3 regions of the Methylobacterium tardum genome follow, and region 1 is predicted to be linked to each of the others. Evidence: riboswitches for the same ligand, from Rfam matches in the RefSeq annotation. Region 1 holds a riboswitch; each other region holds the start of a gene.

Region 1 (5,172 bases):
TGAACCCCCACGCCTCAGCAATGGCGAAAGGAAGCTGAAGGTTGGCCTCGCAGACGATGTCGAATGTCGCGCGATATACATTCATGAGAGACCAGACATCGAGACGGTGATACGCATCGAAAGACACTGAGAACCGCTCCTGTTCGTCACCCCGTCAGAACCGGGTGAAACGACAACACGCGCGGGCGCACAGGGTTCTGCGGCCGGGAGCCGATGCGGCGAACGGACCGCTTGGTCCCCGATGTGGTCCAATGGAACGTGTGGAGGACGCCCCACCGGCGAAGGCATCTCCGGCCGTCTCAGGCCGCTCTCGTCCGCCAACGTCCTGATCCAGATCCTCGGCGGCCAGCGGCCGTCATAAACCGCGGCACGTGCCGTAGCTGACCTTGACCTCGTTGCGATCCTCTGGATTCAGCTGCGCCTCGACGAAATTTAACTTGTTCAAATCAATCAACAAGAAGTAAACACCGTTCTGGCACTTGATCGCATTGCGCGGCGTGCGCTCATTCAACCGCGGGGATGCGGGTTGGCACTCGTAATAATCGGAGCGGCCAGCGGAGATCACGGTCAGCAGTCCGCCACTGGAGACGAGGGAGAACGTTCGGGGCTTGCGCGGCGCCTTCGCGCCCTCCGCCGCGCCTGCCATATCCAGGCCGACCGACACGTCCTCCGTACAGGTCAGTGGGCGGCGCAACTGAGAGGCCGACGGCGTGATGCTCAGCAGGAGGAGCGCGCCAGCGAGCGCTACCCGTTTGGCGATCATCGGTGGGGTGCCCATGATTCGTGGGTAGTTTCTACCGACAAGCTAGGCTGCTGTACGCGGGTGTAAATGCCGCAGGCCCGAGTAGAATCCTCGATCAACAGATATGGCGCTGCATTCGATCTCTTCCCGTCGGTGATTTCCGATCGAACGAGGCGCCGGAGCGGAATTCGGCCCTACAGTGCTGCGGCTGGCCGCAGGTCATGGATCTGATATGCCTCTACGCGGCGGAAGACGTCACGATTCAGGCGTCTCGGTCATCGTGAGACGGCCCAGGGGCCGGACCGCTTCCGAGCCGTCAGTCGTTGGCCGCGTCATCGGACGTTTCCGGATTGTCATTGGCGGCGCCCGCCTCGCGTCTCGCCGCAATCTCCCGGCCGATCTCCAGCAGCAGCAAGCGCGACAGGTGCTGCATCATCGGCGTGCCGTACAGGGCCATCAGCCGATGCGCTCGGATGGCCGCGCGCGCCATGCGGTCAAAACCATCCTCGTTGGACATGGCGGCGGGGGTCGCTCAGTTGAATGCGAGCATACAACCTAAAGGCTAGGCTTGAGTTCGATCGCGGCCTCGGAAAGTGCTCTGCCTCGCGCGTCGATCCGGATCTCCTCGGCGGGCGAGGCTCGTGTCCGGCTGCAGGCTCCAATGGGCCCGGGCCGGACGTCCCGGAGACGCCGGACCGGAGAGATGCTGTCGACCCGCGCGCACGACGTCTCGCTGCCGCGCGCCCGGCTCTACGGCGCGGGCGCTCCCGGTGCAGCCGCATAGGTCGAGACGGAGGCCGGCAATTGCGCCTTCTCGCGCTGGGCCGATCGTGAATCGCGCTTCTCATAGAAGGCGTTGCCGCCGGCGACAGCCACGTAATGCATGTTATTGTAGGGGAAGTGCCGCCCCGCGGTGTGGAAGTACATCGCCTTCCCGACCTTCGGGTGCCGCTCGCCTGCCAGGACGGCGTCAGCCGCATCGGCGACCTTCTGGAGGTCCTTGTCCTGCATCGGCTTGGTCAGGACGCCCGGAGCGAACTGTCCCGGCTGGCCGACCACGGCGCAGATGCCGCCCGGGAAGATCGCGTTCTCAAGCCGGTTCATGACAACGGTACCGACGGCGATCAGCCCATCCCCGTCGCTGCGGTTCGACTCGAAATACATGGCCCGACCGAGACAATCGCGCTCGGCATCGCTGACGACCATCGGCGGCTTGTGGCCCGGAATCGACCCTGTCGTGAGCACCGGCGCGCCAGTATTGCAGGCGCCCAGGGTGCAGGTCATCGCGATGACACCCAGGACAGGAGCAATCTTCGTCCTCTCGCTACCCTGCATGCATCTGCGCTCCGTGCTCCTTCAGCCTCGTTCCGCCACGCGGCCGCCGCCCTGTTCGGGCCGGCGCCTCTCAGCAACCTGGCGTCGACCAAGCTTGACTGCACGTTCACGGCGATGATGTGGCGACGGCCACCTGACGGCTCAGGCCCCCGGCCCGGTCGGGCAGGAGGCGCGGGCACGGCGGTGTCGTGCGCAGGCCACAGCGCGCGTGAACCGGGGCCGGCCTGTTGACCTGCTTCGGGCGCCCGACCCATGGTGCCCGCGACGGTTCCCCCTCGGGGATCAAAAGGGAATGCGGTGCGGGTTCGACCCAAAGCCGCGGCTGCCCCCGCAACTGTAAGCGGTGAGCCTTCGCGTCACCACGTCACTGGGCGGCCTCGCCCGGGAAGACGACGTGAGGGCGGCGACCCGCGAGCCAGGAGACCTGCCGTCTGTCGTGGTCACACGCGAGGTCCGCCGGGCGGGGTGTCCCGGAGGATGCCGGAGACGGTCGCGGAAGCGGCCGGCACGGCCTCGTTCGCGGTGACGTGCCACTGCCGCCGCCCGAGGTCCCGTGTCCCGTCCGCCCGTGCGCTCCGCGCTTCCAGTCCTTGCAGCCTTGGCAGCCTTGGCAGCCCTGACGTCCGCCGCCTCCGCCCAGGACCGGTCCGGCCCCGTCTCCGGCGGCGAGACGCAGCTCGAAGAAATCTCGGTGACCGCCGAGCCGACGACCCCCACGCGGATCGGCTTGTCGGCGAGTGCCGGGTATGTCGGCGGCACGACCGGGATCGGCGGCCCGCTGCTCACCGTGGACTCGGCCAGTGCCGGCGTGATCACGGGCGCGCAACTCAACAGCCGGCCGGTGACGCGCCCCGGCGAGGTGCTGGAGGCGGTGCCGGGCCTGATCGTCACCCAACATTCCGGGGAGGGGAAGGCCAACCAGTACTTCCTGCGCGGCTTCAACCTCGACCACGGGACCGACATCGCCATCAGCGTCGACGGCATGCCGGTGAACATGCGCACTCACGCCCACGGGCAGGGCTACGCCGACCTCAACTTCCTGATCCCGGAGCTTGTCGGCGCAGTCGCGTTCCACAAGGGGCCGTACTTCGTGCGCGACGGCGACTTCGCCTCGGCGGGCTCGGTGCGGATCGACTATCTCGACACGACCGCCAAGAACCTCGCCCTGACCTCGATCGGCTCGTTCGGCTACAAGCGGGCCCTGTCGATCACGACCGTGCCGCTCGGCGAGGGCAACCTCCTCCTGGCAGGCGAAGCCCAGGTCTACGATGGGCCGTGGGTGGTTCCGGACGCGCTACGCAAGATCAACGGGGTGGCCCGCTACAGCCAGGGCACGGCGCTGGACGGGTTCTCGATTACCGGCATGGCCTACGCGGCCCGCTGGACCGCCACCAACCAGATCCCGGAGCGCGCCGTGGGGGAGGGGCTGATCGGCCGCTACGGCACGCTCAATCCCACGGATGGCGGCGACAGCGGACGCTTCTCGCTCTCGGGACGGTTCAGCGCGACGGACGAGACCGGCGTGACGCGGGCCTCGGCCTACGTGATCCGCTATCAGATGAACCTGTTCAACGACTTCACCTATGTCCTCAACGATCCCGTCGGCGGCGACCAGTTCCACCAGCGCGACCAGCGCATCCTCGGCGGCGGCGAGGTGCGGCACATCTTCCAGGGCGACCTGTTCGGACGGCCGCTGGAGGTCGAGATCGGCGCGCAGACCCGCACCGACTCGATCCGGGTCGGCCTGTTCAACACCACCCTCCGGCAGTACCGTTCGACGGTGCTCGACGACCGGGTGCTCGAGTCGAGCGGCGCGCTCTACCTGGACACGCGGGTGCGCTGGACCGAGTGGCTGCGCACGAGCGTGGGCGTGCGCGCCGACGGCTACTACGCCGATGTCCGCTCGTACACGCCCGCCAATTCCGGCAAGGCGACCGACGGGATTGTCAACCCGAAGCTCGGGCTCGTGCTCGGTCCCTGGTTCGACACCGAGTTCTACGTGAATTACGGCGGCGGCTTCCACTCGAACGACGCGCGCGGCGTCACCGCCACGGTGGATCCCGCAAGCCCCCTGTTCACCATCACCCGCTCGCCGTTCCTGGTGCCCTCCACGGGCTACGAGGTGGGCCTGCGCAACCGCTCGCTCAGTGGGCTTGAGACGAGCCTCGCCCTGTTCCGGCTCGACTTCGCGTCCGAGAACATCTTCCAGGGCGATACCGGCACCACGGAGCCGAGCCGTCCGACCCGGCGCTTCGGGGTCGAGTGGACGAACCGCTACGCGGTGACGCCCTGGCTCTCGCTGGAGGGCGATCTGACGATCACCAATGCCCGGTTCACCAGTTACGACCCGGTGGGCAACCGGGTCCCGGAGGCGCCCACCACCGTCGCGTCGGCCGGCGTCACGTTCGGCGAGCCGCTCGGCTGGTTCGGATCGTTGCGGTTGCGCTATTTCGGGCCGCGGCCGCTGATCGAGGACAATTCGATCCGCTCGCGGGCGACCGCGCTCTTCAACGGCCGGATCGGCTACGCCTTCGCCAACGGCGTCAGCGTCTCGCTGGACGTGCTGAACCTGACCAACAGCAAGTCCGACCAGATCACCTACGCGTATGTCTCGCGGCTGCCCGGCGAGGCCGCCGAGGGGCTGATCGACCGGGTATTCCACCCGGTGGAGCCCACGGCCGTGCGCCTGACCATCGCGGGCCGCTTTTGAGGCCCGTCTGGCCGCGACGAGCCCGGCCGCACGGGCTCTGACGGGGCGCGCGGCGTCAGTGCTGGCCCTGGCCGGCGGCCAGGATGGTGACGCCCACGGCGATCACCGCGATGCCCGCCAGCATCGTCGGGCTGATCGCCTCGCCATAGAGCCACGCGCCGCCGAGCGCCGCACCGATCATGCCGACGCCGGACCAGATCGCGTAGACGACGCCGATCGGCAGCATGTCCATGCTGGTCGACATCAGCCACAGGGCGGTGCCGTACCCGACCGCCACGATCAGCGTCGGCCCCGGCCGCGTCAGGCCGTCGGCCGCCTTCAGCGCCAAGGTGGCGGTGACCTCCGCGCCGATGGCGAGCCCGAGGATCAGGTACGGATTCATGGG
Region 2 (5,172 bases), 2.2 Mb from region 1:
AGCTTGGCGAGGCGCAGGCTCGGCAGACCGGGCTCGGCGGCGTGCGCCTGCCCGATCCCCGCGAGATCGCTGTCGGTGAAGGACAGGACGACGAGATCGCCGTGCTCCTGTCCGAGGTCCACCGCCGCCTCGCCCTCGCCGAGGGAGACGGTATCCATGCGCACAAGATGCATCGCGGCCCCTAGACCGTGACCGCGCGCGACCGCGCGCCGACGCGGGTCGTCAGGGCGCGCGCGGCCGCCCTCATCCCGCCAACGCCGCGGCGACCGCGTCCTGGTCGAAGCCCTTAAGGCCGATCACCACGAGCTTGCCGTCCCGGGCCTCGCCCGCCCGCCAGGGCCGGTCGAAATGGTGGGCGACCCGCCGGCCGACGCCCTGCACCACGAGGCGCATCGGCTTGCCCTCGACCTCGGCGAAGCCCTTGATCCGCAGGACGCCTTCGGCCTCTGCCGCCTTCTCGACGCGGGCCGCGAGATCGGCCGCCGTCACGGCCGGGCGGACCGGCAGCGCCACGGTCTCGAAATCGTCGTGGTCGTGATCCTCGCCCTCGCCATGGTGCGAGGGCCGCGAAGCCAGATCGTCCTCGGCCGCGGCGCCGAGGCCCAGCAGCACCAGGGGGTCGATGGCGCCGTTCGCGGTCTCCACCACCTTCACTGCGCGGGGCAGGTGCCCCTCGACCTCGCCGCGGACGCGGGCGCGGGTCGCGGCATCAATCAGGTCGGCCTTGTTGAGCACCACGAGATCGGCACAGAGGAGCTGATCCTCGAACACCTCCTCGAGCGGATTGTCGTGATCGACAGACTGGTCCGCCGCGCGCTGGGCGGCCAGGGCTTCCGGATCCTCCGCGAAGGCGCCGGCCGCGACCGCCGGCCCGTCGACCACCGCGACGACCCCATCGACCGTGACCCGCGAGCGGATCGCCGGCCACTGGAACGCCTGGACCAGGGGCTTCGGCAGGGCGAGGCCCGAGGTCTCGATCAGGATGTGCTCCGGCGGCTCGGCGCGGGACAGCAGCGTCTCCAGCGCCGGCACGAAATCATCCGCGACGGTGCAGCAGATGCAGCCGTTCGGCAGCTCGACGATGGAGTCCTCGGTGCAGCCCTCGACGCCGCAGGCGGCCAGGAACGACTTGTCGAAGCCGACATCGCCGAATTCGTTCACCAGGATGGCGAGGCGACGGCCTTTGGCGTTCTCCACCACGTGGCGGACCAGCGTGGTCTTCCCGGCACCGAGGAAGCCCGTGACAATGGTGCAGGGGATCTTGTTCACGAGGGTCATTCCGCGGCCTCCAGGGCGCCGGCGGTGCGCGGGCGGGGTTCGGGAAAAGGGGGATGCGGGCGATCACGCCCTTGCGGAACTCGGCCGGGCGCTCGCGCCAGGGCACGATGCCGTCCGGCGTCGCCGCGTAGGCCGCGAGCCCGGCGAGGATGGTCTCGGCGGAGGCCGCCGGATCCATGTCGCCGTACACATAGGTCCAGCGGTCGGCCGAGGCGACCGCCACCGTGCAGGGGCGCTTGCACACCGACAGGCACTCCACCGGCTCGACCCGCAGATCCGGGGCATCGCCGGCGCGGTCCCGCAGGGCCTCGAGCAGGCGCGCGCCGGCCCGGGGACCGTCCGGGTCGTCACCCTCGCGGCGGCAGGTGGTGCAGACGTACAGGACGGTCTCAGACACGGGCGGACCCCGCTGCCGCCTCGCGCGAGAAGGCCTGCCACGCCCAGCCGAGGCCGAGCCCGATCAGCATCCAGAACACGAAGCTGATCGCCAGCGAGCGGGCCGCGAACTGTGCGGCCAGTGCGGCGGGCAGCTCGGACGCGCCCTCCGGTGCCGGCGGCGCACCGACGGCGTGTGGCGCGACGATCAGGACGAGTCCGCCCAGGATCGCGATCAGCGAGCGCCGGATTCCGATCAGGTACAGGCCCATCCCGGTGGCGGCGGCGGTCATCACCCACCAGAGCTGCCGTGCGGCGAGCGGCGCGGCCTCGCTGCCGGGCAGTTCCGGCGGCAGGCCGAGACCCGGGGCGAGGGCGACGCTGGCGAAACCCGCCACCGCGAAGGCGAGGCCGACCTGCGGCGTCGGATCGCGCCCGCAGGCGAGCATCACGGCGCCGAGCAGCAGGGCGTAGCCCACGCCGCCGACCAGGGTCGCGAGTGCGGTGAACGCCATGCGCGGGAGGCCTTCGCCAGGCTGCCATTCCGGCGCTGCGTCGGGCGCGGCATGGTCGTGCCCGGCATGCGCCAGCACGATCGGCAGGCCGATCTTCGCCTGATGCGTCGGTTCCTTGCGCTCGTAGCGCTCGGCCGCCACGATCAGCGGCGAGGTCAGCGTGAGCTCGAGCCCCGTCACGACCGCAGCCGCGAGGAAGCCGGCGGCGAGCGCCGCCGACAGAAGCCGGATGATCATCCCTGCGATGCAGGCGTCAGTGGCAGGGGAAGTTCTGGGTGTGCCGGAAGTCGTGCGCCGCGTTGTGGAGCGCGATCGCCGGCGAGAAGCCCGCCATGAACAGGAGGCCGAGGCCCAGGAAGGCCGCGAGCGCGACGGCAACCGAACGCTCGGACGAGCGGGTGCCGGCGGCGACGGGGGCGAGGGTCGAGGTGGTCATCAATGTGTCTCCAGCCGCCCCACCGGCGGCATTCCGGGATCCTGGCGTGACGGCAGGTCTCCTGGCTCGCAGCTCTGCGCGCCTGCCGCCTTCCCGGATCGCTCCGGTGGCGCTCTGGCAGGCGCTCGCCGCTCACAGTTGCGGGGGCAGCCGCGGAGTCGAGGCTCGCGCCCCTCACCGCATTCCCTTTTCACCCCGTCGCCGGGGCACCGTCACACAGCCGTTGTAGACGCATGGCGGCTTGCGCACAACGGAGTGGCGGGCGGTAAGATCCGGATTATCCAGAGCGCGCGCCACTCGTCGCTCAGGGCGTATCCTTGAGGCGCTCCGCGGGCGCTCCCGCCGGTGCCGGTCCGGCGTCGCGCGCCTTCATGGCATCCGCATAGAGCCGCTCCACATCCGCCTTAAACGCGGCGCGGGAGTCGGGCCGCGAGTAGAACATGTGGCCGCCGGGATAGACCGCGAGGCCGACGCGGCCGGCGCCGTAGGCCGGGACCTGCGCGAGCAGGAGCTTCGAGGCGTAGTAGGGCGTCACGAGATCCGTGAAGCCGTGCGCCACCAGCACTCGCAGGCGGCCATCGAGCGCCAGGGTGCTCTTGAGGTTCGACAGCACCTCGGGCGCCTGCCGGCCCGACCCCCAGCTCCAGCCGCGGTTCACCGCATTGTTCAGGAGTTCGTAGCGCATATTGGGCACGGGCCACTTCAGCGTGCGCGCGTAAAGGTCGAGCATTGCGCTGGTCAGCGGCGCCTGCAGCGCGGTCAGCTGCGGGTCGCCGAAGCTCGACTGGGCCGCATCCGGATTGGGGTCCCAGCCGGTGATGCCGGTATCGTAGGCGCTGGTCACGCGACCCTCGGCACGGTCGATCTCGCGCTGGACGCTGCGGGTCGACAGGCGCGCGGCCTGCGCCCGCACCAGGGCGGCATCGAGCCCGACCAGGGGTGCGACCCGCTCGGTCATGCGTGCCACGGCGGCCGCGTCGCTTGGCCCCTTGAGCAGATCCGCCAGATAGGGGCCCGAGGCGTACGACTCGGCCTCCTTCAGGAGCGCCGGGGTCGGGACCGTGCCGGACCGCTCCAGGGCGCCGGCCGCCAGGGAGGGCAGCTTCAGGACGTAGCCCCAGGGGTTGGCACGCGGCGTTTCCAGCCACGCAAAGTCCAGAACCGGCGAGAGCAGCACCATTCCGGACAGGCCGACCCCGATATCGTCCTGAAGCTTCTCGGTGATGAGCGGCCCGCGGAAACCGCCGTAGCTCTCGCCGACGTAGAATTTCGGGCTCGCCATCCGGTCGTTGACGCGCAGGTAACGCGCGATGACCGCCGCCAGGGTCGAGGCGTCGGAATCGATGTTCCAATAGGCCTTGCCGTTGCCGTCCGCCGCGCGGCTGTAGCCGGTGCCGACCGGATCGATGAAGACCAGATCGGTGAAGCCGAGCCACGTCCCGTCATTGGGCGTGAGCGCCACAGGCTGCGAGGGGCTGATGCTGTCGCCGCCCGTGGGAAGTCGCCAGGGTCCGATCGCCCCGATGTTGAGATAGGCGGACGCCGCGCCCGGGCCGCCATTCACCGCGAAGGTGACGGGGCGCTCGCGGCCGGCCTCCGGCGCCACCGTATAGGCCACGTAGGCGATCTCGGCCTGCAGCTTCCCGGCCTCGTCGACGAGGGGCAGGCTGCCGGCCGTGGCGGTGAAGTCGAGGCTCTTGCCGTTCGGCAGGGTGAGGCTGTGCCGCGTCGCCGAGTCCGGCGGCAGACGGCGGCCTTCCGGCCCCCGCGGCGCCTGCCTGGATTCCGACGGCCGGGGATCGTGCGGCGCGTCCTGTGCGCCGGCTGCCAACGGCGCCCCGAGGGTCAGGGCGGCAACGAGAGCGGCACGCCCGAGGCATTGGCTGAGGAGCACGTTACGCCTTCTTGTTCCAGCGGCCCGAATCGTCCTGCTGCCAGTAGGCGACCGCGTGGCCCGCCTCCTTGGCCTGCTTCCACTGCTCGCGGGCGCGCAGCAGCGCATCCTGGTCGGTCCCGTCGAACAGGATGCAGATCCGCTCGTAGGCTTCGGCATCCGGCGGCAGGTCGGCACCTTCGACCAGGAAGCGGATCGAGGCGGTGTTGGGGTTGATGTCGCGCAGGGTCAGCACGACCGGCTGGCTCCCCGCATCCGGCTCGCGGTCGGTGCCGTGCGGCAGGAAGCTCTCGTCCGAGTAGGTCCAGAGGTGGTCGCCGAGCGCCTGCAGGCGCTCTTCGGTAGCGGCCTGGATCGCAGCCTGCCAGCCCCGGTCGAGCGAGCGCTCGACGAGGTTCGGCAGCACCTTCTCCAGGGGCTGACGCTGCATGTGGTAGAAGAGAATCTCGGTCACAGTCCGGTCAATATAGGGTCCGGGACCGCGGCGCGAGGAGCGGCGCGCCGCCGCGCCCTCAGACCAGCCGGCTCTGCTCGATCGCCGCGCCGACGAAGCCCTTGAACAGCGGATGCGGCTCGAACGGGCGCGACTTCAGCTCCGGGTGGAACTGCACGCCGATGAACCACGGATGCCCGACATGCTCGACCGTCTCGGGCAGGAGCCCGTCCGGCGAGAC
Region 3 (5,172 bases), 580 kb from region 1:
GCGGTAGCCGGCAACGGTCCATTCCAGCGCGCCGTCGAGTGCGAGCCCCTTGGCGCCGACCTCGACCTGCGTGCCGGTGGCGAGCTGGAACCCCGCGAGCGACTGCGACAGAGTGATCAGGCTGTTCACCGGGTCGGTGGCGAAGCTGTACTGGGCGTAGAGCGCGCTGTCCGGCGTCGGATTGTAGACGAGGCCGAACCGGTATCCCAACGCCCGGTAGGTCTTCTCGAAGCGCGAGCCCGTCTGCAGATCCTCCCGGTGCAGCGTCGGCACGTCGAGGCGCACGCCCGTGAGGAACGACAGCTTCTCCGACAGGATCACCCGGTCCTCGGCGAAGACCGAGGCCTGGCTCGTCTGGGTGGCATAGGCCGGACGCGCCCGGCCGTTCTGCGGGAAGAAGCCCGGATCGTAGCCGGTGAGCGGTACGCTGGTTGTCGGAGCGTCGAAATAGAAATTGTTGGTGTGCCGGAAGTCGATGTGGTTCACGTCGAACCCGGCGACGAACTGGTTGGCGAAGCCGAAGAGGTTGCCCCGGAACGTCGCGTTGAGCCGGTCCCCGACCTGCTCCTGGCTGTGGTAGATCTCGAGATAGTCGCCCCGGTCCACCAGCCCGGTGCCGCGATTGTAGGAATACTGCTCGACGTCGAGCCAGTGGCGACGGCTGGTGAGCCGGTAGGCGGTGTTGCGCACCGTGATGTCGGCCGAGGGCGACCACTCGGTCTTGAACTGGGTCCAGTTGTCGGCCCAGGTGATCTTCGCGTCGCGGACGTTGTAGTTGTTGAACCGGATCAGGTCCGGGATCCGCCCTTCGACCAGCGGCGTGCCCCAATAGCGGGCCGGCTCCTGGTAGCCGAGATCGTGGCTCAGCGTGAACGTCAGGTCCGGGCTCGGCTGGAACAGCAGGGCAGCCGAGACCGCGAGGTTGCGGAAATCGCCCTCGGGGCGGATCCAGCCGTCGGCGCGGTTGCCGCTGACGTTGAGGCGGTACGCGAAGGTGTCGCCGAACTCCGCTTGGCCAAGCGCGCCGCCGGAATCGAGGGCGAGGCGCGCGACGCCGTCGGTGCCCACCACCGCGCGCGCGGCGTTGATCGGCACGAAGACCGGCTTCTTGGGCACAACGTTGATGACGCCGCCAATGGCGCCGTCGCCGTAGAGCACCGAGGACGGCCCGCGCAGCACCTCGATCCGCTCGACGTTCCAAGTATCGAACGGGAAGGTTACGGTGTTGGCGCCCACGTAGAAGCGCGTGCCGTCGTAGAGCTGCTGGATCGAGTTCGGGCCGGCGAAGCCGCGGGACGTGAACGCGCCGTTGCCATTGCCGGGGGCGGCGATCGTGGTGATGCCGGTGGCGTCCTGGGTCACGGCCTCGGCGATCGTGTCCTGGCCGCGCAGCCGCGCGGTCTCGCCCGACACGATGTCGAGGCTGGCCGGCGTCTCCAGGGGCGTCAGGCCGATCCGGCTCGCGGTCCGGTCACGGATGCGCAGGTTGAGGCTGTTCGGGACGGCACGGTCCGAGCCGCCACCCTCCCCCTCAACCGAGAGCTGGTCGAGGGCAACGGTTTCCTGCGCGGCGGCCGGGCTCGCGAGGAGCGCGACGAGCACGCCGCAGAGCGGTGCGGGCCCGCCCGATCTTGGGCGATTGTTCGTAGGTGACATGGCAGAGGAGGTCCGTGCGCGGCGCGGGCCAGCCGGCTCGTCCTACAAGCATTGTAATAACATTACAATTGCTCGGCCGCATCGGAAGCTCGGCGGCCACAGGCGCGTGGGTGCGCGCGGCGGCCGCGACAATGATCGATACGGTGAGGACGGGCATCGGGAGCGGTGTCGCGGGCGCGCTTGCTGTGGCACGTCACCGCGAACGAGGTCTCGCCGACCGCGCGGATGCACGGGCGTCTCGACACCCGCCAGGACAACCCCGCCCAGCGCGTTTCGCGTGTGACCACGGCTGACGGCAGGTCTCCTGGCTCGCGGGTCGCCGCCCTCGCACCGTCTTCCCGGGCCAGCGACCCAGTGACGTGGTGGTGAAGGGCTCGCCGCTTACAGTTGCGGGGACAGCCGCGGCCTCGGGGCGAGCCCCTCACCGCGTTCCCTTTTGATCCCCGAAGGGAACCGTCGCCAATAAGCTTGGCCTTATGGTTCGTCCGCGTCAAGCCGAACGAGGTGGTGGCGTGGTCTGAGAACCCCCGTCGATTCTCATCGGGGCAGATCAGACGGCGATGGCGGGCTTGGTGCCCGCGGGGCGCGCGAGGGTGAAGAGTCGCCTATTGATAGTAAAACTATGTCTATAATGACAATCTATCCCAAATACGAGCGGCATATCGAGTATTTGTTCATTTCAAATTAAAAATTTAGTCGTTCGATCGCGCGGGATGATCTTGGAACTTTTTTACGTGCTGCTGCGTACTGAACGCGTGTCGTGCCGACGGAAGCATCGGGATCATCCGAACACAGGTCTCGGACCAGAGCAGATCGGTAGCGCTTTCGAGCGGGGACCAGTAAAGGAGGGCCGATAGAGATGAGCTATAGATTGGAAAATCCTGGCCACCCGGGTGGGTATGTGCGGCGGAATATCGTCGAGCCGCGCAACTTGACCGTTATGGACGCAGCCGGATTGCTTGATGTGCCGCGTCAAACGCTGTTCGATTTCCTCAATGAGGAGGCCGTGTTGTCTCCGGAATTGGCTCTGCGGATCGAGGCGGTGTTCGGGGTCGAAATGGAGACCTTGATGGAGATGCAGACCCAGTTCGACATCGCCGACATGCGCAAGCGCTGTCAGAACCTCCAGAGCGAACTCGCCGCCAAGGCGAGGTCCCACTTGGTTGCATCGGAGGCTCAGGAAACGAGCGCTCCGCCCCCGACGATCATCCGACGCGGGCACGTGTTCGGCTGAGGCTCATCCCGGCCCTCGGCGCAGAGACTCCGCCGGAATCGGCGCATTTTCGGCGCGGACGGACGTGACCGGTTTATTCAGGCCGCCCCGGTCCCTCCCTCCGCCTTTGCCGCTGCGCCGGGGCGATGCTACAGCCGGGCAACCCCATCGGTCCCGACGTCCGCGACGCCGCGGCCTATGCGCCCGGACGTCCCGTCCGAGGCAGTGACGGGTGCCGGCGGAATCATGAACACACGACCTCCCAGAAGCGGCGGCCCGAAGGGGCGTAAGCCACAGGCCGGCAAGGTTCAATCGGGCGGCCGCGCCCGCACCGGCCCGCGCACCAGCGCCCGCGACGCTGCCGAGCGCGCCGCCCGCAACCGCGGCGACGATGCCGGCGCGCGCGATCCCTGGGGCGGTGCGGCACCCGCCGCGCCTGCCCGGGCTCCAAAACCCCGTGCTGCCGCGGAGGGTGCGCAGGCACGCCACACGGCGCCGGCCGGGCGCGGTGCGCCGAGCGCCAAGCCCGGGCCGAGACCTGCGCCGAAGCGGCACGAAGGACCCGCTCCAGCCCCCACCCCCGGCCCGACCCGCCGCGAGCAGCGCGCCGCCGCTTCCGCGACCCTCGCCTCCGGCGTGCAGACGCTGACGGTCGAGCCGGACGAAGCCGGCATGCGCATCGACCGGTTTCTCACCGCTCGCTTCCCGCTCCTCCCCTTTACTCGGGTTCAGAGCATCGTCCGCAAGGGCGAGCTGCGGGTCGACGGCAAGCGCGCCAAGCCCAACGACCGGCTGGAGCCGGGGATGAGCGTGCGCGTGCCGCCGCTGCGCCTCGACCAGCCCTCCGAGCGCCCGCGCAACGCCGCCCGCGAGCAAGACGACGCCGAATTCATCCGGTCGCTGATCCTCTACGAGGACGCTGACATGATGATCCTCAACAAGCCCTTCGGCCTCGCGGTCCAGGGCGGATCCGGCACGGTCCGCCACGTCGACGGCCTGCTCGCCGCGCTGACCGGCCCGGACGGGCAGAAGCCCCGCCTCGTCCATCGGCTCGACAAGGACACGGCCGGCTGCCTGATCATCGCCAAGACCCGGCTCGCCGCCGCGACGCTGGCCAAGAGCTTCCGCTCCCGGGCGGCGCGGAAGATCTACTGGGCGCTCACCGCCGGCGTGCCGCGGGTACGGCAGGGCCGCGTCTCGACCTATCTCGCCAAGGAAGAGCCCACCGACGCCGATGCGCGCATGCGCGTCGCTAAGCACGGCGACGAGGGCGCGAGCCACGCCCTGACCTACTACGCGATGGTCGATCAGGCCGCTCAGAAGCTGTCCTGGCTGTCGTTCAAGCCGGTCACCGGCCGCACGCACCAGCTGCGCGCCCACGCAGCCCATATCGGCCACCCGATCGTCGGGGATCCGAAATACTTCTCCGTGGAGAACTGGGAGCTGCCGGGCGGCATCCAGAACCGGCTCCACCTGCTCGCCCGCCGGATCGTGATCCCGCACCCGCGGACCGGCAAGCCGGTGGACGTGAGCGCGCCGCTGCCGCCCCACATGGCCCAGAGCTGGAACCTGCTCGGCTTCGACGCCGCCCGCTACGACCCGATCGTCGAGGCGCCGGAGGCCTGAGCCAGGAGCCACGGCACGATCGCAGCGGCGAGGGCGTCGGGCGCTTCAAGCGGCAGCATGTGCCCCGACCCGTCGATCACCGTCAGGGTCGCGCCGGGGATCCCGTCCCGAAGCTCTTGCGACTCGTCGAGGCCGCGCAGCGCGTCCTGGGCCGCCGCTACGACCAGCGTCGGGCAACGGATCGCGCCGAGCCGGTCGAAATCGCTCGCGCGGGCTTGGCCGGCCTGACGGAGGAAGACCGGTCCGCCGAGCCGGTCGCCCATTCGCCGGATACGCCCGATCAGGTCGGCGTCGCCCGCCCGCTCGGGATGTACCGACTGGAGGATCGCCCCACGACTGAGGCCGGTGAAGCCCTGCTCGCGGACATGTGCGACGGCGATCGCCTTCCGCGCCGCCTGGGCGCGGGTATCGGCCCGGGCCGAAGTGGCGATCAGGACCAGCGCCCGCACCCGCTCCGGCGCAAGGCGGGCGATCTCGCGGGCCACGTAGCCGCCCATAGAGAAGCCGACCAGGGCGAAGCGTTCGGGCGCCTCCGCTACCACCCGGGATGCCATGTCGTCGATCGCGGCGTCACGGCTCAGATCGGCGTGGTGGATCGCGCCGACCCGCGCGAGCTGAACCTCCATGTCGGTCCAGAGGTCGGAATCAGTCATGAAGCCGGGAAGAAGAACGAGGTT

The links. A riboswitch is a leader RNA that binds a small molecule or an ion and turns the genes downstream of it on or off. The one in region 1 is predicted to bind cobalamin.
Region 2: another riboswitch for cobalamin. It lies ahead of M6G65_RS32705 (CbtB domain-containing protein); the one in region 1 lies ahead of M6G65_RS09705 (TonB-dependent receptor).
Region 3: another riboswitch for cobalamin. It lies ahead of M6G65_RS12550 (TonB-dependent receptor); the one in region 1 lies ahead of M6G65_RS09705 (TonB-dependent receptor).

What each region holds. Positions count from the first base shown of each region.
Region 1 is NZ_CP097484.1:2,068,400-2,073,571, reverse strand. Features, by position in the region: gene M6G65_RS09720 (hypothetical protein) at 356-763, opposite strand; gene M6G65_RS09715 (hypothetical protein) at 1,059-1,259, opposite strand; gene M6G65_RS09710 (cell wall hydrolase) at 1,493-2,077, opposite strand; cobalamin riboswitch at 2,326-2,523, shown strand; gene M6G65_RS09705 (TonB-dependent receptor) at 2,631-4,787, shown strand; gene M6G65_RS09700 (DMT family transporter) at 4,843-5,169, opposite strand.
Region 2 is NZ_CP097484.1:6,803,058-6,808,229, forward strand. Features, by position in the region: gene cobN (cobaltochelatase subunit CobN) at 1-173, opposite strand, end outside; gene cobW (cobalamin biosynthesis protein CobW) at 244-1,278, opposite strand; partial or broken gene M6G65_RS32695 (DUF1636 family protein) at 1,388-1,675, opposite strand; gene M6G65_RS32700 (CbtA family protein) at 1,668-2,405, opposite strand; gene M6G65_RS32705 (CbtB domain-containing protein) at 2,422-2,604, opposite strand; cobalamin riboswitch at 2,639-2,833, opposite strand; gene M6G65_RS32710 (S10 family peptidase) at 2,909-4,498, opposite strand; gene M6G65_RS32715 (DNA polymerase III subunit chi) at 4,500-4,952, opposite strand; gene pyrG (CTP synthase) at 5,011-5,172, opposite strand, start outside.
Region 3 is NZ_CP097484.1:2,647,827-2,652,998, forward strand. Features, by position in the region: gene M6G65_RS12550 (TonB-dependent receptor) at 1-1,656, opposite strand, end outside; cobalamin riboswitch at 1,934-2,129, opposite strand; gene M6G65_RS12555 (HigA family addiction module antitoxin) at 2,516-2,890, shown strand; gene M6G65_RS12560 (RluA family pseudouridine synthase) at 3,116-4,495, shown strand; gene M6G65_RS12565 (alpha/beta fold hydrolase) at 4,462-5,172, opposite strand, start outside.